Regions from separate parts of the Oceanobacillus sp. GQ8 genome, predicted to be linked through region 2. Evidence: riboswitches for the same ligand, from Rfam matches in the RefSeq annotation. Region 2 holds a riboswitch; each other region holds the start of a gene.
What was found. A riboswitch is a leader RNA that binds a small molecule or an ion and turns the genes downstream of it on or off. The one in region 2 is predicted to bind S-adenosylmethionine.

Region 1 (7,594 bases), on a different contig from region 2:
GCATAGTAAAGAAAATAAATTGAATCAAGAAGACTATCAAAATATGGAACTACTTATAACGGTGGGAAAGCGGATGTCCTATATGATCAACGACCTGCTCGATTTGGGCAGAATAAAAGAGAATAAGGTAACCTTACAGTTGAAACCACTTCCTTTAGAAGCTGTTACAGTAGGAGTTGTTGACATGCTGCAGTATTTACTTGAAGATAGACCAGTCCAGATACAAACTGATGTTCAGGGCGATGTTCAACCAGTACTAGCTGATGAAAATAGGCTGATTCAGATTCTCGTCAACTTACTTCATAATGCAATTAAGTATACGGATAAAGGAACCATTACCATTTCTACCAATTACATGGATAACAAAGTGGTTATATCTGTTGCGGATACTGGAATTGGCATGAAAGAGGAGCGAATACATACCATCTTCAAGCCATATGAGCAGGGTATAGAGGAAGGTGTCAACGAAGTTAGGGGTGGAGTTGGCTTAGGACTAACCATCAGCCATCAATTAGTTAAGTTGCATGGTGGGGAGATTGAGGTTCACTCTGCCTTGCATAAAGGATCGGTATTTTCCTTCTCTTTGCCATTAGCAAAGGAGGAACATTCTGTTGTTGAAACACCTAACCTTCCAGTTATTTCCCATGCTGTTTCAAAAGACGCAGAAACGAAACACCCTATCCTATACGCAGAAGTAGCAAAGCTACTCGTAGTGGATGATGAAACAATCAACTTGCGTGTGCTAAAAAACATATTAGCCTCCGAACAATATGAAATAACAACTGCTCTTAGTGGAGCAGATGCATTGGAAAAATTAAAAAACGAAACATTCCACTTGCTCATTAGTGATGTCATGATGCCATATATGTCTGGTTATGAATTAGCGAAAAAAGTTAGAGAGCAATACACGCTTTCTGAGTTGCCAGTTCTATTACTAACAGCAAGAAACAGTCCAGAGGATTTGTCTACTGGCTTTGCTTCTGGCGCCAATGATTACATTGTCAAACCGGTGGATCCACTAGAATTAAGGGCTCGCGTAGATGTACTTGTAAAGCTGAAAACTTCCATTGCGGAACATATGCGAATGGAAGCGGCTTGGCTTCAAGCACAAATTAAGCCTCATTTTTTGTTTAATACCTTAAATTCCATTATGTATCTAATGGAAATAGATGAAGAAAAAATGCGGTATGTTTTAGATCATTTCATTCAATTTATCCAAACTAGTTTTGCATTTAAAAATACTGAAGCCCTCGTTAGCCTAGAAGAGGAATTAGCGCTTGTCCATTCCTACATTGAAATTGAAAAGGCGAGGTTTGGTGATCGTGTTAATGTAGAATGGGATGTGGATGCAAGAATTAAAGTGAAATTGCCTCCTCTTTCCATTCAAACATTAGTTGAAAATGCAATAAACCATGGCATTTTAAAACAGTCTGAAGGTGGTACCGTAACAATTAGCATAAAAGCATATAAGGGTTTCACAAGGATTTCTATAATGGATGATGGCGTTGGCATGAACTCTGAACAACAGGTACGCCTCACAAAACATAACCCTAGGGAGCGAAAAAGTGTGGGAATATACAATACAGATAGACGACTAAGACAGTTGTTTGGCGAAGGAATAACTATTAAAAGCGAACAAGCGAAAGGTACCATTGTTTCATTTTTCGTTTCAAGTGATCGGAGCTAGGAGAAACAACCTTACTTCTCCAACAATTTTTCTTCTATTTGCATGATTTCTGTAAGGATTTGTATAAGCTCCGTTCTTTTTCTAACCCCAAACTTACGATATATCTTACTGACATAGTCACGTACTGTTTTTTCTTTTAGCTTTAGATACTCTGCGATCTCTATGTTTTTTTTATTCTTATAAACCAAAAAGGCAATTTCGTTGTCTCTGCGTGACAAAGAAAAATGCTTTCCAAGCTTATGATTGAAAAGTTGCTTTTCAAAAAAATCCTCCGTCCGGATATTGACTAGTAATGTTCTTACAAGTTCTCCTGATACGACATGCTGATCTTCGCACACATTACTAATTGACTGAACGAGACAATGTGGTGTTACATTATTAAGGATAAAGGACACCACACCTATTTTTAATCCATAGAAAATAACATCCTTTCTATTCGAGGATAATACAAACATTAGCTTCATTTCTGGGAAGGAGTTCTTTATTGTTTCAGCTAAGTACAGCCTCTCCTCAGCATAGTGAACTAAAATAAGGTCGGGTTGATCATCTGAGATTATATCCTTTATCTCGCTCTCGTTTTCTACAATTCCTATCAGGTTAATATCAGCTTCTCTCGACACCCTGCTGTACAATTTGTGCGTAGAAACACTTGGTGGACCGATGATTAATAGTTTGACCATATAGACACCTTCTAACGTTGATAAATTACTTAATAAGTTTATCCTTAATTACTGTACAAGTTCTATACATGAAGTGTGCTAAATAAAATGGAAGGGAAGGTCCCTATCCTCCTAAGGAGAATTAGCGATGCGTGGAAAATAGAATTTTTATTTAGTCTAGTAATTTTTACATTTAATTATCACCCTGTTACCAACTCCTCACTTGAAACAGATTATAAAAAGCAAACCCTAGTTTACCCATAGGATTTGCCTTTTTTCGATTCTCTACCCGTCCATTTCTTTTAGGCTAGAAATATTAACTTCTTTTAGTGCTTGGGTAGCGAGCTGGTCTGCCTCCCGATTTTTTTTACGAGAAACGAGTTCAAATTCTACCTCTAAGCCTAGTTTTTCTAGTTTGTCCTCAATACGGTTCGCCCATTTAGCTAGCTCTTTCTCATAGACAGGCCAGTCCTCGCTAAGTTGATTTATAACGACCTGTGAATCCCCAATAATGGTTATAGGCATATGGTGCACACCTAATTCCTCCACTTCCTTTACAGCCAAGTGAAGGGCAGCATATTCCGCCTCATTATTTGATTCAAGCTCTTCTACAAGTGCATTTCTTCGAAGACGGTAAGCTTTTTCATTTTGTTCATAATAAATGGCACATCCTAGGCCCGATTTTCTCGTTTTTAGGTCATAGCCACCGTCAAAGTATATTTTCACATCATGTGGCTCTGTTTTTATCTCTTCCAACTGCTTGCGTAATTCTTTTAAATTCCAGCTATATTCGTGCGTATCAATGAATTGTATATCATTAGCTCTTCCTGTTCTTTCCATGTCTTCTGCTAATAACAATGCTTTTGCCGCACGCATTTCATCTGAGTATAGAACAGTATCTGCACCCTTTGGTGTACGGTAAGTAAATGAAATAATTCCTTTCACCTGCTAACCTCCATTCTCCATATCGCACTTCTTCTCTAGCCTTCCTATATTCCCTAAATTTATGAACGTTAGGCTTCGAGTATCACGAATTATTTCTTTCCCAAAATTATAATACGAGGATAGCACATAGCAGACTATTTCTCCACACTTCCTTATACTTGTTACCATTTCAAATCCCCTGAAAGTCAATTATGTAATAAAAGCCCTATCATGCTTTAGCACAATAGGGCTTAAAAGTGATTATTCTTCAGTCATCCAGCCCGGTTTCCCGAAGCCTTGAAATTCCTCATCAATAATTTGTTCAAATTCATCTGATTCGATAACTTCTTTAATGTCTTTGGCAAATTGCGCATCAAGATCATCTGTATTAACCGCAACAACATTCCGGTAATTATCTGGCATTTCTTCCAGAGCCAGCGCATCCAGCAGATCCATATCGGCAGCAAGGGCAAAGTTTCCTGGAACTGCAGCAGCATCCTCACTATCCACTAGACGTGGCAGTTGTCCTGCTTCCACTTCAACGAATTCAAGATTCTTTGGATTCTCCACAATGTCCTTAATAGAAGCTTTTAATGGGTCTACTTCTTCGCTTATAGTGATTAACCCCTGATCTTGCAACATTAATAATGTTCTAGAAAGATTGGTAGGATCATTTGCAATAGCAATAGTACTTCCCTCAGCAATTTCATCCGTAGTTGCAAAAGTATTAGAATATAAGCCCATTGGCGCTGTAGGAACAGCAATCACAGACGATAGGTCCATATCGTTTTCTTCTGCAAAGGCTTCTAAATAGATCGTATGCTGAAATAAGTTCGCATCAATGTCTCCTCTTGATAAAGCATTGTTTGGCTGTACATAATCGGTAAACTCTTGGTTCTCTACTTCATAGCCCTTTTCTTCTAATAATGGCGCAAGAGCTTTTGTTACCATATCACTGTATGGCCCCACAGTAGCCCCAAATTTAATCGACTTAGACTCACCCTCATTATCCCCTGCTCCAGATTCATCATCCCCACACGCTGCAAGTAAAAGAATACATAATAATGCCGTAATTGATATAAGTGCCTTTTTCATTGTTGTGCCTCCATCATGTTTTTATTTTTTATTTACAGTCTTGGCAATAAAATCACCAAGATATTGAATAAGCTGTACCAACACAATTAATACAATAACTGTTGTAATCATTACCGTGTCGTCATACCGGTAATAGCCATAGCGAATGGCTAAATCACCAATCCCGCCACCGCCAATGGTTCCAGCCATGGCAGAATATCCTATCAAACTAATTGCGGTGATCGTCAACCCACTGATAAGTCCAGGCTTTGTTTCAGGGAGAATAATATCCTTGATAATTAACCATGGAGATGCCCCTACGGCAATAGCAGCTTCGATCACCCCTTTATCAATTTCTCTTGCAGCAGATTCTACAATCCGAGCGTAAAAAGGAATGGCCGCAACCGATAGAGAAACAGAAGCTGCAAGTGGACCAGTAATACGTCCGACGATGATATCTGTAACAGGGAATAGAAAGACAAGCAAAATAATAAATGGTACAGAACGAACTAAATTCACAATGATACCAATTATTCCTTTTGCAATCCGGCTTTCCCAGAATAGTCCTTTGTCTGTTACATACAGCAATATACCGATAGGGAGCCCAAGAATCAAGGCGACGAGTAAGCCTATACCCACCATCAACAAGGTTTCAAAGAAAGCCGTGTTCAACTCAGGAAGGATCTCTATTATTCTATCGAGCATGCTGGATCACCTCCACTTGCTTTAACCGCTCTTCTAAATAATGCTTAGCAGAAGCCACCTCGTCCGTTTCTCCTAACAGTTCCATAATGAAAATGCCTAAAGGCGTCTCTTTTATGTACTCCACCTTGCCGTGAAGGATATTGCCACTGACCTGAAACTTTTGCAGCATATCTGACACTACGGCGTCACTCGCTAAGTTACCGCGAAACTGTAATTGGAGAATGGTACCTTTGCAGGCTTCAAGCAACTTTGCTGGTAAATCAAAGTTCAAAATGGTATCAATGAACTGCTTTGTCAGTTCCTCCTGTGGGTTTGCAAAAATGTTATAAGATGGTCCTTGCTCAATAATTCTTCCATCCTGCATAACAGCACATGTATCACAAATCTCCTTCACTACTTCCATTTCATGGGTTATTAAAACGATGGTGATCCCAAGCTCTTGGTTAATTTTCTTTAATAACTGCAAAATGGATTTTGTTGTGCTCGGATCCAATGCTGAGGTTGCTTCATCGCATAGTAAGACCTTAGGATTGTTTGCAAGGGCTCGCGCAATACTAACACGCTGCTTCTGTCCACCACTTAGTTGTGCAGGGTAATGATTTATTTTATCTGTTAAGCCAACTAATTCAAGCAGCTCCTCTACCCGCTTCTTCCTTTGTGATGGAGCTACTCCAGCCGCCTTTAAGGCAAATGCGATATTATCGAATACGGTTTTAGCTGAGGCTAGATAGAAGCCTTGAAAGATCATGCCGATTGACTGTCGTGCTTCTCGTAACTTCTTTGGGGAAAGCTCTAATAAATTAACACCGTCCACTATTATTTTTCCTGAAGTTGGCCGTTCTAGTATATTCATACAGCGAATTAGGCTACTTTTTCCTGCACCACTATATCCTACAATGCCGTATATTTCTCCCTTAGGTACTTCCAGTGAAACATTATCCACACCAACGACTTGGCCGGACTTTGTTTCATAGACCTTACTTACCTTTTCTACCTTAATCATAACGTTCACTCCAATTCCGCCTGTAAATCCAATCCATCAAAAAACCCCCTTTCATCATGAAAGAGGGTGTCGATTACAAGTATCTCACACTTATCTTTCAGAATGAATCATTCTGAAGGAAGTAGCACCACTCCAAATGGAAGGTTGCTGTGACATCTACGGGCCTTTCCCTCCGTCACTCTAGATAAGAAATATTCATATTGTTAGCATAATGATTATCATAGTCTCTGAATTCCGCTTTGTCAATAGCTAGTTTTAAATATTCCTAGCTTCCCAATTCGAGCTGCGGCTTCAGCAAGTCGATCTTCATCAGCTAGCAATCCAGCTCGCACAAAGCCCTCTCCCGCTTCACCAAAGCCGTTACCTGGTGCTACGACAACATGTGCTTTTTCCAAAAGGAGGTCAGCAAATTCCTCTGATGTATATCCTTCTGGGACAGGAAGCCATGCAAAGAATGTACCGCGTGGCGCTTGAACGTTCCACCCAATTTCCTGCAATTTTTCTACAAACACATTGCGTCTACTCTCATATGTAGCTACTAATTCATCTACAGCCGTTTGATCACCAAGTAAAGCCTTTTCTGCTGCTTGTTGCACAGCGCCAAACAAGCTAACGTATAAGTGATCCTGAATTAGATTAAGGCTTTTTATCACGGAAGTATTTCCAACAGCAAAACCAACACGCCAACCAGCCATATTATACGTTTTAGACAAGGTATACATTTCTACCCCAATATCCTTTGCTCCAGCTGATTGCATAAAACTTTGCGGTTTCTTTCCATCAAAGCCAATAGCCCCATATGCAAAGTCATGTACTACACAGATTTCATTCTGTTTTGCTAATTCAATTGTTTCATCAAAAAATTCCTTGTTTGCAACACCGGCAGTCGGATTGTTTGGATAGTTTAAAAATAGTAACTTTGCTGCTTCAAGGTCAGCTTGATTTAGTTGTTGATAATTTGGTAGAAAATTATTTTTTTCTAACAATGGCATAAAAACTGGATTTGCATTAGCCATGGCAATTCCGGACATGTAATCTGGATAGCCAGGGTCAGGTAATAATGCTGTGTCTCCTGCATTTAACAGGCATTGGCTAATTTCAACCAGTCCTGTTTTGGCACCAAAAAGAATCGCTACCTCTGATTCTGTATCAATATCCACATCGTATTCCCGCTTGTAAAAGGTTGCCACCGCTTCTTTAAGAAAAGCATGACCTGTAAACGGAGAATATTTATGATAGACAGGATTATCCGCTGCTGTCTTTAATTCTTCTACTATATGGTTTGGCGTTGGCAAATCAGGATTCCCCTGGCCAAGATTAATAACATCATGTCCCTCGCTGCTTAATGCTTGTACCTTTTTTACCAATTTGGCAAAAAACTGCTCTGGCAGGCGTTTCAAGGTATCTGATACTGGAAAGCTTTGCACGGTTTTCTCACCTCTAATAATTCTAAAATTCTAATTATCTATGTTAGCCAAATTTACACCGTTTGTAAAGCTACACTTACCAAAGGAACAGGTTAATTGACAGGAAAATGAGGCG
Region 2 (7,594 bases):
TCCTGGAATGCCTTTAGTTATTGAAGATGATGTAACAGTGGGGCATCAGGTCACCCTACACTCTGCAATCATTAGAGAAAAAGCTTTAATTGGAATGGGCTCCATCATTCTTGATGGTGCAGAAATTGGTACAGGTGCATTTATCGGTGCTGGAAGCCTTGTACCTCCAGGTAAGAAAATCCCTCCCAATACGCTAGCTCTTGGGAGACCTGCCAAAGTAGTACGGAACTTAACGGAAGAGGACCTCGCAGAAATGGAACGAATCCGCAATTCGTATGTGGAAAAAGGACAATATTACAAAGCACATACCACTCTTTAGAGGCAGCAATCTATTGGAGGTATACATAAAGCCTTCATCTTCAGCTATAGATTTATCATCAAGTACCGTGAAAACTCAAAAGCCGAACGGATTTCGAAAAAATAGATGGTTCCCTAAAAGGGTCCTCATCATTTCGAATGACCGTTCGGCTTTACAATTGATCTTTTTCTACTTCTTCTCCATCAATGCTTTTAATTCTACAACTTTATCTGTCTTTTCCCAAGGGAACAGGATATCTGTTCTTCCGAAATGACCATATGCTGCAGTGTTCTTAAAGATAGGTTTCTGCAAATCAAGCATACGGATAATTCCAGCTGGACGTAAATCAAATAGTTTGCGTATTGCATGCACTAACGCTTCTTCAGACACTTTTCCTGTTCCGAATGTGTTTACTGCAATTGAAACAGGTTCAGCTACACCAATAGCATAGGCTAGTTGTACCTCACAAGTCTTGGCAAGTTCTGCAGCTACTATGTTTTTCGCAACATAACGTGCAGCATAAGCAGCGGATCGATCCACTTTCGTTGAATCCTTCCCACTAAATGCTCCACCACCATGACGAGCATATCCACCATATGTGTCCACGATAATTTTTCTACCAGTTAACCCAGCATCTCCTTGTGGTCCACCAATCACAAAGCGGCCTGTTGGATTAATAAAATACTTCGTTGTTTCATCCAAAAGATTCTCTGGTACGACTGGACGAATAACATGTTCAATTAAATCCTTCTCAATTTGCTCTGTTGTGATATCTTGATGATGTTGTGTAGAAATAACAATCGTATCTACTTTTACTGGTTGGTCCTGTTCATCATATTCAACCGTTACTTGTGTTTTTCCATCTGGACGCAAGTAATCTAATACCTTTTCTTTTCTTACATCAGCTAAACGCTTCGCCAATTTATGTGCAAGTGAAATAGGTAATGGCATGAGTTCCTCTGTTTCGTCGCAAGCAAAGCCAAACATAAGTCCTTGGTCCCCTGCTCCAATAGAAGCAATCTCTTCATCGCTCATTTTTCCTTGACGTGACTCTAGTGCCTCGTCTACGCCCCCGGCAATATCAGCAGATTGTTCATCAATTGCAGTCAATACGGCACATGTATCCGCATCAAAGCCATACTTTGCACGCGTATACCCAATTTCTTTAATCGTTTTTCTTACAATAGCCGGAATGTCTACATACGTACTTGTAGAAATCTCTCCCGCAACCAGTACCAAACCTGTTGTAACGGTTGTTTCACACGCCACACGCGCATATGGGTCCTTCTTTAAAATTTCATCTAGAATTGCATCCGAAATCTGATCAGATATTTTATCAGGATGCCCTTCTGTTACCGATTCTGAAGTAAATAAACGACGATTAGCAGCCATAGTGCTTAATCCTCCTTTTGGTTTCTGTTACGGATCTCTGTTCATCAAGTTTTGCTATTTCATAACAAAGGTTTTTATTACAAGAAAAGCGCAGAACGCCCGTTTAGAAACGTAGTGACTGGAGTAACTCAACTGAGATAAAGGAATTACGGTAAGCTTGCGAACCGATAATGACTTATCGTAGGGAGAGTGGCGAAGTCACATAGTTTCTGGGCGATCGGAGCTAGACATCTTTGCAATTTTTTTATAAAAAAAGCCCTTCCTTCAGTAATGAGGAAAGGAGTACCAGCCTTTCGCTCTTATTGTTCAAGGAAATTTCCTTGCACCAGGTTAGCACCTTTTCACCGATGTGATGGTTGCTGGGTTTCATCGGGGCTGTCCCTCCACCTACTCTGAATAAGAGAGTATCCGCTCGAAATTTAGCTTATCGAATGAGAACTGACATGTCAACTATTTTTGGTTCGTAACAAGGTTTGCGAAAATTTCATATGATTAGATTAGATGTTTAGTATGGACTATTAAATTGAATGTGTTATACTAATAATCACATTAAGGCAACGTAATACAACACATTACCAAAGGTAGGTGCAGTGAAGTGAAAATGGTAGAAAAAAACCCTTGTACTGAATTAGAGCAGCATACTCCGATCCTGGATAATGAATCTGTCCCACGGCTTATCGAGATAATCTTAGCAAAAAGGGAAGCAGTTTTAACCTCCACAGGTGCAATTAGAGCTACCACTGGTAAATATACCGGGCGCTCTCCAAAGGACAAATTTATTGTTCGTGACGCAGTTAGTGAATCTAAGATCGATTGGGGTCAAGTCAACCAATCAATTGATGAGGATGCTTTTGAAAAATTATACAAAAAAACAACGGAATACTTGAGGAACCAGAAAGAAATATATAGATTCAAAGGATTTGCTGGGGCAGATGAAGTCTCCCGCCTGCCAATCCAAGTAGTTTCCGAATATGCTTGGCACAGCTTGTTTGCAAGGCAGCTTTTCATAACCCCAACAGAGGAAGAGCTCGCAAACCACCAAGCAGAATTTACCGTCCTATCTGCACCGGGATGTTTAGCAGATCCTGATACAGACAGTACTAATTCGGAAACGTTTGTTATCGTTTCATTTAAAAAGCGAGTTATTCTAATTGGTGGCACAGAATATGCGGGAGAAATAAAAAAATCAATTTTTTCCGTGATGAATTATCTGTTGCCACAACAAGATATTCTTCCCATGCATTGTTCTGCCAACGTTGGGGAGGAGGGAGATGTTGCTTTGTTTTTTGGGTTATCTGGAACAGGCAAAACAACCCTATCCGCTGACCCTGACAGAAAATTAGTCGGGGATGATGAACATGGCTGGAGTAATAATGGTATATTCAATATAGAGGGCGGTTGTTATGCTAAATGCATCAATCTCTCCGAAGAAAAAGAACCACAAATTTATAATGCCATACGATTTGGCTCCGTTTTGGAAAATGTCATGCTTGACTCTGAGAATGATATGCCAGACTATTCTAATACGTTCCTAACAGAAAACACACGAGCTGCTTATCCTATTGAACATATGGACAATGTTATGGTCCCAAGTATTGCTGGCCATCCAAATACCATTATCTTTTTAACTGCAGATGCCTCTGGAACTTTGCCGCCAATTAGTAAATTAACGAATGAACAGGCGATGTATCACTTTCTCAGTGGTTACACGAGCAAGCTTGCTGGAACGGAACGCGGAGTAACTAAACCCCAAGCAACTTTCTCGGCCTGCTTTGGTTCTCCATTTTTGCCGCTCCCCCCTTCTGTCTATGCAGAAATGCTTGGAAAAAAGATTGAGGAACATTCAGCGACTGTATTCTTGATAAATACTGGCTGGACTGGCGGCTCATACGGTAATGGTGGCGAACGTATTAAATTATCCTACACAAGAGCAATGGTATATGCAGCACTGAAAGGCGAATTAAATAATACAGAAACCGTTCTCGATGAAATATTCGGATTAGAAATTCCACATCATGTTCCAGGGGTGCCCGAGCAGCTCCTAGTGCCTGCCAATACTTGGTCAAACATTGCAGCTTATCAAAAAGCAGCCGAGGAACTTGCAATGAAGTTCCACAGAAATTTTGAAAAGTTCACGGAAGCTAGTAATGCGATTAAGCAAGCTGGACCTAGATACCAAAATCACATGTAACCATTATTTCCAAGAAAGTTTATATACGTTTTTCAGCGGTCTCTAAAAGGAGGCCGTTTTTTTATGCACTTATGTCATAGGCCTTCACACATTTTAGGCGAATGCATAAAATGTTTTGACATAACTATCCATTTAAACTAAGGGGGGTCAAATAAATGAAAAAATTAATTAAAATGACGCTTATTGTTGCTTTATTGCCACTCATTTTGCTCGGATGCAACCAAAGCAGCACTTCCTCCATAAAACTTGCTGAAGTAACTCGCTCCTTGTTTTATGCACCACAATACGTCGCGTTGGAAAAGGGCTATTTTGAAGAGGAAGGGTTGGATGTAGAACTACAGACAACATGGGGTGGCGATAAAACCATGACGGCACTTCTTTCCGACGGAGCTGACATTGCATTGGTCGGTTCGGAAACATCCATTTATGTTTACGCACAAAACTCAAAGGACCCGGTAATCAACTTTGCTCAGTTAACACAGACAGATGGCACATTTCTTGTGGCGAAAGAACCAAAACCTGACTTCGAGTGGGAAGATTTAAAGGGTAGTACATTTTTAGGCCAACGAAAAGGCGGCATGCCTCAAATGGTTGGTGAATTTGTGTTAAAGAATCATGGCATTGATCCCAAAAATGATTTGGATCTTCAGCAGAACATTGATTTTGCTAACATACCTGGTGCCTTCGTTTCAGGAGACGCAGAGTATGTTCAATTATTTGAACCGACAGCAAGCACATTCGAAAAAGAAGGCAATGGACATATTGTAGCCTCTTTTGGAGAAGAATCCGGCAATGTACCATACACCGTCTTTATGACCAAGCAAAGCTATCTTGATGAAAATGAAGAAGAAGTACAAAAATTCACTCGTGCTGTTTACAAAGCACAGCAGTGGGTTGAACAAAATAGTGCAGAAGAAATCGCCAGTGTTATACAGCCTTATTTCGAGGATACGGAGCTAGATTTATTAGCCTCCTCTATCGAGAGATACAAGGGGCAGCTATCCTTTGCTACAAATCCAATACTGGATAAAGAAGAATGGGATAACTTGAAAGCTATTATGGAGGAAGCAGGAGAACTTCCAGCTGATATTCCATATGAAGATCTTGTAAATACAACCATTGCAGAAGAAATTATCAATGATTAGGGAGGATGGTCAAATGTCATTTCTTACATTAGATCATGTAACCCATCATTATTTTTCAGCAAGTAGTTATACAAAAGCGCTAAAGGATATCTCTCTTTCCATTAAGCAGGGGGAATTCGTCGCGTTACTTGGTCCTAGCGGTTGCGGAAAATCAACGCTTCTTTCCATTATAGCAGGGATTGTAGAGCATACTTCAGGGAATGTTTTTCTGGAGAACACGCCAATAAAGCCGTCTGATAAAGCTATTGGTTATATGCTACAACAAGATTATTTGTTTCCCTGGAAGACCATTCTTGAAAATGTGATGATTGGCCCTAAGATCCACCGAAGTAATGACCCAGCAATCCGTACGAAAGCGGAAATGTTATTAAAACAAGTAGGACTTACTGGCATTTCAGACGATTACCCAGCTTCATTATCAGGTGGGATGCGTCAACGAGTCGCACTTGTAAGAACATTACTTAATGACCCGAAAATCCTACTTCTTGATGAACCTTTTTCTGCATTAGATTATCAAACTAAACTTAAGCTTGAAGACCTTGTCTCTACTACTTTAAAGGCGTTCAACAAAACAGCTATCCTTGTCACACACGACATTGGAGAAGCGATTGCAATGGCAGACAGAATCTTTGTAATGGAAGCCAACCCTGGTATGATTTCAAAAGTATTTGAAGTCCCGATCGAACTACGGCAGGAAGCTCCTTTTTCTGTACGAAAACACCCTAAATATCAAATGCTATTTGATAAAGTATGGGAAGAACTGGAAGATAAAGAAGGGAACACTGCAGAATGAAAGGTGGTGAGAGAAGAGAATGGCGCCCGAAACAAACACAGATAATCAATTATTTCAACGACATAAATATAAGTTAAAAAGAGAAAAGAGAATTGTTATCACTTGGCAGCTGCTCCTATTACTTGCTTTTATTGGGTTTTGGGAGATTGCCAGCAGACTCTATTGGATTGATCCACTACTCTTCAGCTCTCCTTCTGAGGTTATCCAGGTTCTTTTCTCTAACATGGCGGATGGCTCCATAGTAAAACATATTCAGATAACCTTATTTGAAACAATTGCCGGGTTTATTATCGGTACACTTGTCGGTATATTATTTGCGAGTGTTTTATGGTCTTCTACACGATTTTCGAAAATCATGGATCCATATCTTGTTATTATGAATGCCATGCCCAAAGTTGCTTTGGGACCGATTTTAATCGTTGCACTTGGTACGGGTTATGTTTCCATTATTGCGATGGGAGCGCTCATTTCAGTTATCATCACGACATTAGTAATTTATAACGCATTCAATGAGGTAGATCCCAATTATGAAAAAGTACTGAAAAGCTTTGGGGCAACACGGTGGCAGCAATTTAAAGAAGCGATATTTCCCGCCACCCTTCCTGCTATGATCTCGACGTTGAAAGTAAATGTTGGTCTTTCCTGGGTTGGTGTTATTGTAGGGGAATTTCTTGTCGCAAAACAAGGATTGGGATATTTAATTATTTATGGCTTTCAGGTTTTTGATTTCTCACTTGTTCTTTCAAGTCTCGTACTTATTGCTATCTTTGCAGCAATTATGTATAAGGTCGTGGAAAAATTAGAGGGATGGCTCATAAAAAGTAAAACCTAATTAAAAAATCGCCTATTATTTAGATAGGCGATTTTATAATGTAACGTTTATGTAGTCGATACAATGATATAAGACATCATCTTTCATAATAAAACTGAATGCTTTACTTTGCCTTATATTGTTAGGCAAATTGTCTAATAGCTTAGGACCTTCCGTCTCATAATACGTTTTTCTAGGAAGCAAAGAATCTACTGCCGCAAAATAAACATTTTTTGCAACATGCTCCCTTTTTCCATAAACATAATACTGTCCTACATAGTGTAATTGCTTAATCATTCCACCTGTTTCTTCCATTACTTCTCGCTCAGCTGCCTGTTCGGCTGTTTCTCCCTTTTCAACTTTACCACCAGGGAACTCCAAGCCTCTTTCTTTATGTTTAGTAAGTAACCATTTATCCCGATATTTGCAAATAACCCAAACATGCCTTGGATCATTTGAAAAGGGGTGGTTTTGAAAGGATAGCTTCACCTCATTATTGTAATAATCTTTAAATGTAAACATCGTTTCAACTACCTTCATCTACTGTCTATAATAAACTTAAGAAATAGTGACATTTCCTATTTTCCATTGTTTGTCGTAAACAAATTCGATTTCAATTGTATAGGCGCCATGTAATGCTGTTTCATTTTGCTGTTTCATTTTAACAAGGCCATTATCTAATTGTACCATATCATATGGGTTTTCTGCTATAAACCAAGGAGGTGTCTCAGTTGGTAGGATATATAGACCATCTGCCTTTTCCTCGTAATAAAACGAAACATACGGTTCAACCGTTTCTTTGACTGCAATAGATTCAAAAGCAGAAAGCAACTCGGCCTTCGTATCCATATTTTTTACTCTATAAGATTCGTCTGCGTCCTGAACTAAAGTATCCATAAAAGCCTGCGCCAATTCCTTCACTCTTTCTTCTTTTAATTCAGGCTGTTGTGGAGATGTTTTAGTT
Region 3 (7,594 bases), on a different contig from region 2:
TAGTAAATGTAGGCAGGACCGCTTCCAGAAATGCCTGTCACAATATGCATATCCTCTTCTTCTACAATAACGGTCGTACCAATTGTGTCAAACAGCTCCTGTGCCGTTACAATATGTGCTTCTCTCGCAAATGCACCCGCCGAAATGGCTGTTGCAGAGTATCCAATTGAAGCAGAGGTATTTGGCATGGCGCGAATGACTGGAATGTCTTGACCAGTAAGGGAGGCGATATAGTCTGTGGAGATTCCGGCAATCACAGAAACAAGCAACTGATCTTGCTTGATATGTTCCTTAATAGAGTTTACTGCTGCCTCTAGATCGTAAGGCTTTGTTGCTAGAACAATAACATCAGCATCCCTCACAACGTCCGCTTTATCTTGCATGCTTGTAATGAGATACTTTTCCTCAAGACGTTCTACCCGTTCTTTATTACTCTTATTTGTTACGATAATATCATCGTTTTCCAATACATTTGCCTGTACAATGCCAGAAATAATGGATTCTGCCATAGAACCTGCTCCGATAAAGGCAATCTTCTTCATTCTCTATTCCTCCTTTATATTTTAAGCAAAATTAACTAAAAAAACTCACGCCATCCTGAATCATCTCAGGACGGAATGAGTTTCCGCGGTACCACCTAAATTGGCATATTTATGCCCAGCTTTTATTGTCAACACAGTTCCACTGCGGTTAGCTTTTTACTAACTACTCTCAGGCAGGTTCATATACGCTGTCCCCAATGGAATTTTTCAGCCGGTGAATTCCAATCTCTTTCAGGCGCTTATATACTACTAGTCTGATCAACGTTTTGTTATTAATTTTTATTACTATATGTCTTCAAAGCATAAATGTCAAGATATAAACAAAAGCGCAAGCACCCGATTAGAGACGTACGGACTGGACTGAGACACAGGAGATGGAGACAGCGGCAGAGGCGAAGGAAGTCTCGCTAGTCTCTGGGAGCTTGAGCTGGCCGTGGCCAACTTTATAGAGAAACGCTAGAAATCTCAATGTTTAACCTTCTTATTTTAATGTAAAGAAAAAAACCGCTACTAGGTAACGGTTTTTTTTATCTCCAAATTTTATGCGCTAATTAAATTAATGGAGGAGGTAGAGGGATTCGAACCCCCGCGCGGTTTGACCCGCCTGTCGGTTTTCAAGACCGATCCCTTCAGCCAGACTTGGGTATACCTCCGTGGCAACAGAATATAATATATCATGCTCAAAAAAAGATGTCAATTATTTTTCTACAAAAAATTTAAAGATGGCGAATGAAGAGAATGGAGACTAAATTAGTTTAACCAAAAAATAGATTCTCCAACAATGCTAAGAACACGATTGAGCCAAGAGCAATTGGAATAGAAATGAATAGTTTAGTTCGCAACCCAATACCTTCAAACCTTTTATACACCTTGTTTACTATACGATAACCAATTATAAGGAATAGTATAGCGACAATTGTGGCTATAAAGTCAACATAGGTAAACGGTTTACTAATAAATCTATCAAGGGGGACGTTAATGGCAAAAAGTAAAGAAAACAAGACAAATTGATACATAGCAAACCTAACAATAATTCTCATCGGTAGTTACCTCTATTCATGCTTTTATCGACAACTACCCGCCATTGCTTCCCTTCTCTCGAATACTTGTGACTATGAAATTATACTTCAATTACCAGCCCTTGTCTTTAATTTAGAAACATGAAGACAGCTAAAGGGGAATAAACCCTCTAGCTGTCTAAGATTATTTTCCTGTCCGCTCTGTAAACTCTTGTTTGATCTCCTCAAACAACGTACTATTTGTCAGAAGCTGTAGCGCAGTGAATGCTGACGCCTTCGCTCCTTTAATAAGTGCTTCATCGCCCTGTTCGGAGCGTGCAGCTTCTCTAAATGCTACTGTATGACCAATTAGATCGCTCGAGCCAATTTTGATGTGCGGATGGATGGTTGGTACTACCTGACTGACATTTCCTGCGTCTGTTGAGCCTAAAGCCTTTCTTTCCTCCGTATTTACTACCTCTCCCAATTCCTCAGCTATTTCTTTAAATACTTGGTCAAATCGTTTGTTGACGACAAAGTTATCTACTTCATTTTGGAAAGCAATCACTTTCACATCAGCGCCTGTAGCTAATGCTGCTCCTTGTGCAATACCCTTCACTTTCTTCGTTACTTCGTTTAAAAGCTCTCGAGAACTAGCTCGAATATAAAATCTTGCTTTGGCGTAATCTGGTACTACATTCGGTGCATCTCCACCATCTGTAATAATTCCATGAATGCGAACATCTGACGGAAGGTGCTGTCGTAATGCATTAATGCCATTAAATAGTTGAATGACGCCATCTAAAGCATTAATTCCTTTATCTGGATGGGCGGAAGCATGTGCTGGTTTTCCATGAAAAGCGAAATCAAGTGGATCTACAGCGAGACTCGGACCAGTTAAATTGGTCTCAGCACCTGGGTGTATCATAATCGCTGCATCAATATCTTCGAGCAATCCCGCCTTTACAAAGCTTCCTTTCGCACTTCCTTTTGGGCCTCCTTCCTCTGCAGGGGTACCTAATACGACAAGCTCTCCTCCTACTTCATCCAATACTTTACTAAGTGCAATAGCAGCTGCAGCACTCGTGGTACCAATTAAGTTATGCCCACAGGCATGACCGATTTCTGGTAAGGCATCATATTCTGCCAAAAAGCCAATTCTTAAGCCCTCTTTTTCACTTTTCTTTTTCGCAACGAATGCTGTTTCATGTCCTGCTACCCCTTTTTCTATTAAAAACCCTTCCTCAACAAGCAATTCAATTAAGCGACCAGATGCATAGTACTCTTGGTTTCCGATTTCCGGGTTATCATGAATATCATGACTTGCTTGAATGTATTTCTGTTTATTTTCTTCTATATTATCAACAATAATCTTCTTCACTTCTTCTAAACTTTTGGCAACAACACTCATTTTATCCACCTCGTTTTTTATTTTTATCCTGTACTTCTATTCTCTCTTTTAATGACCAATTTCACTTAGTGGTACAAATGTCGGGATGGAGTTTCCATCGCGTTCTTCAATAATAAAGTCTGCTACGTCATCAGACTGATAAATTTCTGCTAGTTTATTTAAGGTTTCATCGTCTTTGTCTTTGTCTTGTACGGCGATAATATTAATATACGGGGTAGCTGTTTCATCCTCGTGGAATATGGAATCGTCCATTGGACTAAATCCAGCGTCCACTGCAATGCCGTTATTTATGATGGATGCATCTACATCTGGCAACACCCTTGGAGTCTGACCCGCTACAAGCTGTTCAAATTTCAGGTTCTTCGGATTTTCTACGATTTTATCCAGCGACCCATTTCCGTCAAATCCTTCTTCCAATTTAATTAATCCAGCTTCCTCTAGAAGAAGTAATCCACGGCCCATATTCGTTGCTTCTTTAGCTAAGGCAATCGTTCCACCTTCAGGAATATCTTCTACGGAATCATGCTTTTCAGAATAAAGACCCATTGGTGCGATAACCGTTGTAGCAATTGGAGTCAGATCAAGGTCATGCTCCTCGATAAAGGCATCAAAATAGGAAACGGTCTGGAAAGCATTTGCATCGATTTCACCCTCAGCTAGTGCTAGGTTCGGTTGCACATAGTCAGAAAAGCGAACAATCTCAACCTCTATTCCTTCTTCCTTGGCCTTTTCTGCTACATAATCCCAAATAGTTGTGTCAGAGCCACTAATTCCTACTTTGACCTTCGTTGCAGCCTCCCCATTAGAACAGGCGCTGATAACCAAACTTAAACTAACTAGTAACAATAATAGACTTAACTTTTTCATGCTGTATCTTCTCCTTTTGTTTTGATTTTATCTTCTTCTTATTTTCTTGGATAAAATATTTCCGGTGGATTGTAATCCTTGAACCATGACGACGAGTATTCCTACTGTTATTAGCATCACCATTGTGTCGAATCGCTGATAACCAAAGGTAATGGCCAGGTCTCCTAATCCGCCACCACCAACTGCTCCTGCCATGGCTGAGGCTCCAACCAATCCAATTGTTGCAATAGTCGCCCCTAACACGAGGGAGCTAAGAGCTTCTGGTATAAGAAAGCGAATGATTATTTGCCAAGGTGTCGCTCCCATTGACTGGGCAGCTTCCATCACACCTGGATCTACTTCTAAAAGAGAATTCTCTATTAATCTTGCAATGTATGGTCCTGCAAATAACACCATTGGTACAATAGCTGCGGCAGTACCTATTGAGGTTCCAACAACTAATCTAGTGAATGGAATGACTGCGACCATTAGGATGATAAACGGAATAGAACGAAATATGTTTACTATTGCATTTAAGACCGTAAAAATATACTTGTTTTCCCATAGGTGCCCTTTACGTGTCACAACAAGGACAATTCCTAATACCAACCCTATAATCATAGAGAAAAATAGGGCGACTGCGACCATTACAATGGTTTGCCATAATGCCTCTGTTATTGTTTGCCAATCAACCAACATCTGCTAACACTTCCTTTACACTTACTTTTTGTTGATGAATATGCATAATGACACGATTAATCTCTTTTTCTTCCCCTTCAAATTGCACGATAAGATTTCCAAATGGTACGCCCTGTAATTCTGTGATACTACCAAACAGAACATTTACCTCTACCTCGTATTGCTTTGCGATTTGCGACAACAACGGTGTTCCAGTAGACTCGCCAACAAATACAATCCGATAAATTTGATTATGTGCATCTTGTTTTCTTACTAACTCATATACGGAATCTGGGATTTGATCATGCATCACCGTACTGACAAAGTTATGAGCTGTGGTCGTTTGTGGCTGAGAAAAGACATCAAATACAGAACCAGATTCGACTACTTTTCCATCTTCCAGCACAGCAACTTTATCGCAAATTTCTCTAATTACGCCCATTTCGTGCGTGATAATTAAAATGGTGATATTGTATTCCTGATTAATTTTCTTTAAAAGTTTTAAAATAGCATTTGTTGTGTCTGGGTCAAGGGCTGATGTTGCCTCATCACATAAAAGAATGGATGGCTGGGTTGCAAGAGAACGGGCAATCCCAACTCGCTGTTTCTGCCCCCCAGAAAGTTGGTCTGGATAGCTGTCAGCCTTGTCACGCAAGCCGACAAAATCAAGAAGTTCATAAACACGCTTCGTTACTTCCTTTTTTGGAGTTTTGCTTAAAAGTAAGGGCATTGCGACATTGGTAAACACGGTTTTCGAATTAAGTAAATTAAAATGTTGAAAGATCATCCCAATGTTTCGCTTTGCCTCCCGTAGTTCTTTTGGTGAAAGTGCTTGTAAGTTTTGCCCATTCACGGTCACTGTTCCGGATGTTGGCTGTTCGAGTAAATTAACACATCGAATGAGCGAGCTTTTTCCAGCACCACTAAACCCAATCACCCCATATATCTCTCCCTCTTCTATGTGGAGATCCACATTATCCAGTGCTTTTACGCCTTCTGCCTTTTCGCCGTATACTTTTGAAACCTGATCAAATGTAATCATCTACTTCCTCCTGCTCGTTGTAGTTTCAAATTAAAAAGCCTCTTCTTATAAGATAAGAAGAGGCAATGAGCTAGTATCCTCCTCTTATCTTTACAGACCTTCGTCTGTTGGAATTGGCACGTTGCTTTAAAAGCACGTTGCCGAGGTATCAATGGGCCAGTCCCTCCACCTCTCTGGATAAGAAGTAATGCATATTTAATTTTGTCGTGAAGAAGAGTTGTTTCGCGTAAAACTAAAAAATCCCTTCTTATAAAAATAAGAAGGGATCAGCTATGTACGATCATCCTCTTCTTATTTTTCAGGCTCGCATTCGCCTGTTGGATTTAGCACAGTACTATTAAAAGTCCGCTGCCGAGATATCAATGGGCCAAGTCCCTCCATCTCTCTGAATAAGAAGTAATGCATATTTAATTTGTTGTTGCTACTTACAATACTACCAGCCTTTCAATCTGTCAACAGTTTTTTCTAATAAATTATTCAATTCATTTTTTTACTTTTTAGCATAAATAAAGGATTACTAAAAAATAAAGAACCCTATCCTTTGAATTACCACAAACAGATAGGTTTCTTTCTATGCAAGATTTATTCCTTTGGTTCTAGATCTTCTAGAGAGTCAATATCCATATAAGCTGGTACTGCTAACCCAGTTTTGGCTCCCTCTAAGTTTGGTCCCAAGTCATCAAAATCATCTTCATATTGTTTATATAATTCGGCATGTGTTACTGGCATCCATACTGCTAATGATGCATCAGCACTCCCAGTTGCTATAGCCTCAAACATAATAGCTGGGTCAACTTGGGTAAGTGTCACATCAAATCCTTTTTGTTCTAATGCGTTTTTTGCAACATTTGCTGTAAAAATTGCATCATCCCAAGGTAAAAGAGCGATTTCAATAGAAGTGCCATCCACAGAGTCTACACCTTCCGTCCATTCTGCAACTGTTTCTTGATTATCCTTAGCCCACTCCTTTACTACTTCAGCATACTCCTTTTCTTGAGCCTCTAATAATGCTTCTTCTACATCTGAAAGCTCCAATTGTATGCGATCAATAATTGTGTAAGCTTCAGGCATTTCGTCCTTTAGGCCTTTTCTAGCAATCGTTGTAATCTTTTCTTCATCACCATGAATACCTTTGGGATCCTTTAAATATTTTAAATCCCACTTGGCAAATTTATAATGAGGAGACCATGCACTAAAAATAATTGGTTCTTTATTATCAATCGCTTTACTTAATTGGGATAACATTGCTCCTGCTGAAGACAATTCCTGTTCCCAACCGGCAAGATTATCGTACGAATCTAAAACTTCTTCATTCTTCTTAGTTTGTCCAGCACCAGGCTCTGTACCGGTAATTGTATAATCTAATTCTTCACTAACACTTCCTTCTGCTTGTGCATCCTCATTACTTGATCCACAACCTGCTATCATAAGAGATAAGATTAAAACAATAAATATTCCTACTATTTTTCGTTTGAAATTCATCATGTTGTAAAAAATAACCTCCATTTTATCTACTATAATTTCAATATATTTGATGGTACGATCCCCGGCATGTTAGATCGCAAGCATGCAAGTTTAATGTTATACCTATTGGAGGATTGATTCAAAGTCCATAATCAGTTATTTCTGTATAAAAAGTTTGTAAAATTTTAATTTAACAGAGTTTTCTTTGAGACATGCTTTTATTACGTCGTTTTACTCCGACTTACGCCTTTTTTGTACAATTTTGCTATAAAGGGAATATCAATCATAGAGTTACGAGGGAAAAATCTATCTACTATCTTCGCGATGAGTGAACAACTAGAAAAGGCTGTTTTTCGATAACCGAAAAACAGCCTTACTCTTTATCTTATCCAATTATTTAATGGCTTCTTTGCCACCCATATAGGCACGTAGTACAGAAGGGACGATGACAGAGCCATCCTCTTGTTGGTAATTCTCCAGAATAGCTGCAACGGTACGACCAAGTGCCAATCCGCTGCCATTCAAAGTATGAACAAACTCTGGCTTCGCATTTGCTTCTCTGCGGAAACGGATTCCTGCACGTCTTGCCTGAAAGTCTTCAAAGTTAGAGCAA

Region 1: it holds a riboswitch for S-adenosylmethionine, as region 2 does, so the genes downstream of both, AC6CHS_RS12620 (methionine ABC transporter ATP-binding protein) here and metK (methionine adenosyltransferase) in region 2, are expected to answer to the same signal.
Region 3: it holds a riboswitch for S-adenosylmethionine, as region 2 does, so the genes downstream of both, AC6CHS_RS05405 (methionine ABC transporter ATP-binding protein) here and metK (methionine adenosyltransferase) in region 2, are expected to answer to the same signal.

What each region holds. Positions count from the first base shown of each region.
Region 1 is NZ_JCAXEV010000004.1:40,948-48,541, forward strand. It holds gene AC6CHS_RS12595 (hybrid sensor histidine kinase/response regulator) at 1-1,687, shown strand, start outside; gene AC6CHS_RS12600 (LuxR C-terminal-related transcriptional regulator) at 1,699-2,367, opposite strand; gene AC6CHS_RS12605 (reverse transcriptase-like protein) at 2,632-3,291, opposite strand; gene AC6CHS_RS12610 (MetQ/NlpA family ABC transporter substrate-binding protein) at 3,532-4,365, opposite strand; gene AC6CHS_RS12615 (methionine ABC transporter permease) at 4,387-5,049, opposite strand; gene AC6CHS_RS12620 (methionine ABC transporter ATP-binding protein) at 5,039-6,052, opposite strand; SAM riboswitch class I at 6,140-6,243, opposite strand; gene AC6CHS_RS12625 (pyridoxal phosphate-dependent aminotransferase) at 6,295-7,479, opposite strand.
Region 2 is NZ_JCAXEV010000003.1:703,548-711,141, reverse strand. It holds gene AC6CHS_RS12365 (gamma carbonic anhydrase) at 1-319, shown strand, start outside; gene metK (methionine adenosyltransferase) at 488-1,690, opposite strand; SAM riboswitch class I at 1,987-2,093, opposite strand; gene pckA (phosphoenolpyruvate carboxykinase (ATP)) at 2,292-3,881, shown strand; gene AC6CHS_RS12350 (ABC transporter substrate-binding protein) at 4,037-5,026, shown strand; gene AC6CHS_RS12345 (ABC transporter ATP-binding protein) at 5,040-5,819, shown strand; gene AC6CHS_RS12340 (ABC transporter permease) at 5,839-6,651, shown strand; gene ytkD (RNA deprotection pyrophosphohydrolase) at 6,685-7,170, opposite strand; gene AC6CHS_RS12330 (hypothetical protein) at 7,189-7,594, opposite strand, start outside.
Region 3 is NZ_JCAXEV010000002.1:73,967-81,560, forward strand. It holds gene proC (pyrroline-5-carboxylate reductase) at 1-542, opposite strand, end outside; tRNA gene AC6CHS_RS05380 (tRNA-Ser) at 1,103-1,195, opposite strand; gene AC6CHS_RS05385 (hypothetical protein) at 1,298-1,582, opposite strand; gene AC6CHS_RS05390 (M20 family metallopeptidase) at 1,746-2,951, opposite strand; gene AC6CHS_RS05395 (MetQ/NlpA family ABC transporter substrate-binding protein) at 3,000-3,818, opposite strand; gene AC6CHS_RS05400 (methionine ABC transporter permease) at 3,846-4,496, opposite strand; gene AC6CHS_RS05405 (methionine ABC transporter ATP-binding protein) at 4,486-5,517, opposite strand; SAM riboswitch class I at 5,599-5,701, opposite strand; SAM riboswitch class I at 5,806-5,913, opposite strand; gene AC6CHS_RS05410 (glycine betaine ABC transporter substrate-binding protein) at 6,100-6,999, opposite strand; gene serS (serine--tRNA ligase) at 7,375-7,594, opposite strand, start outside.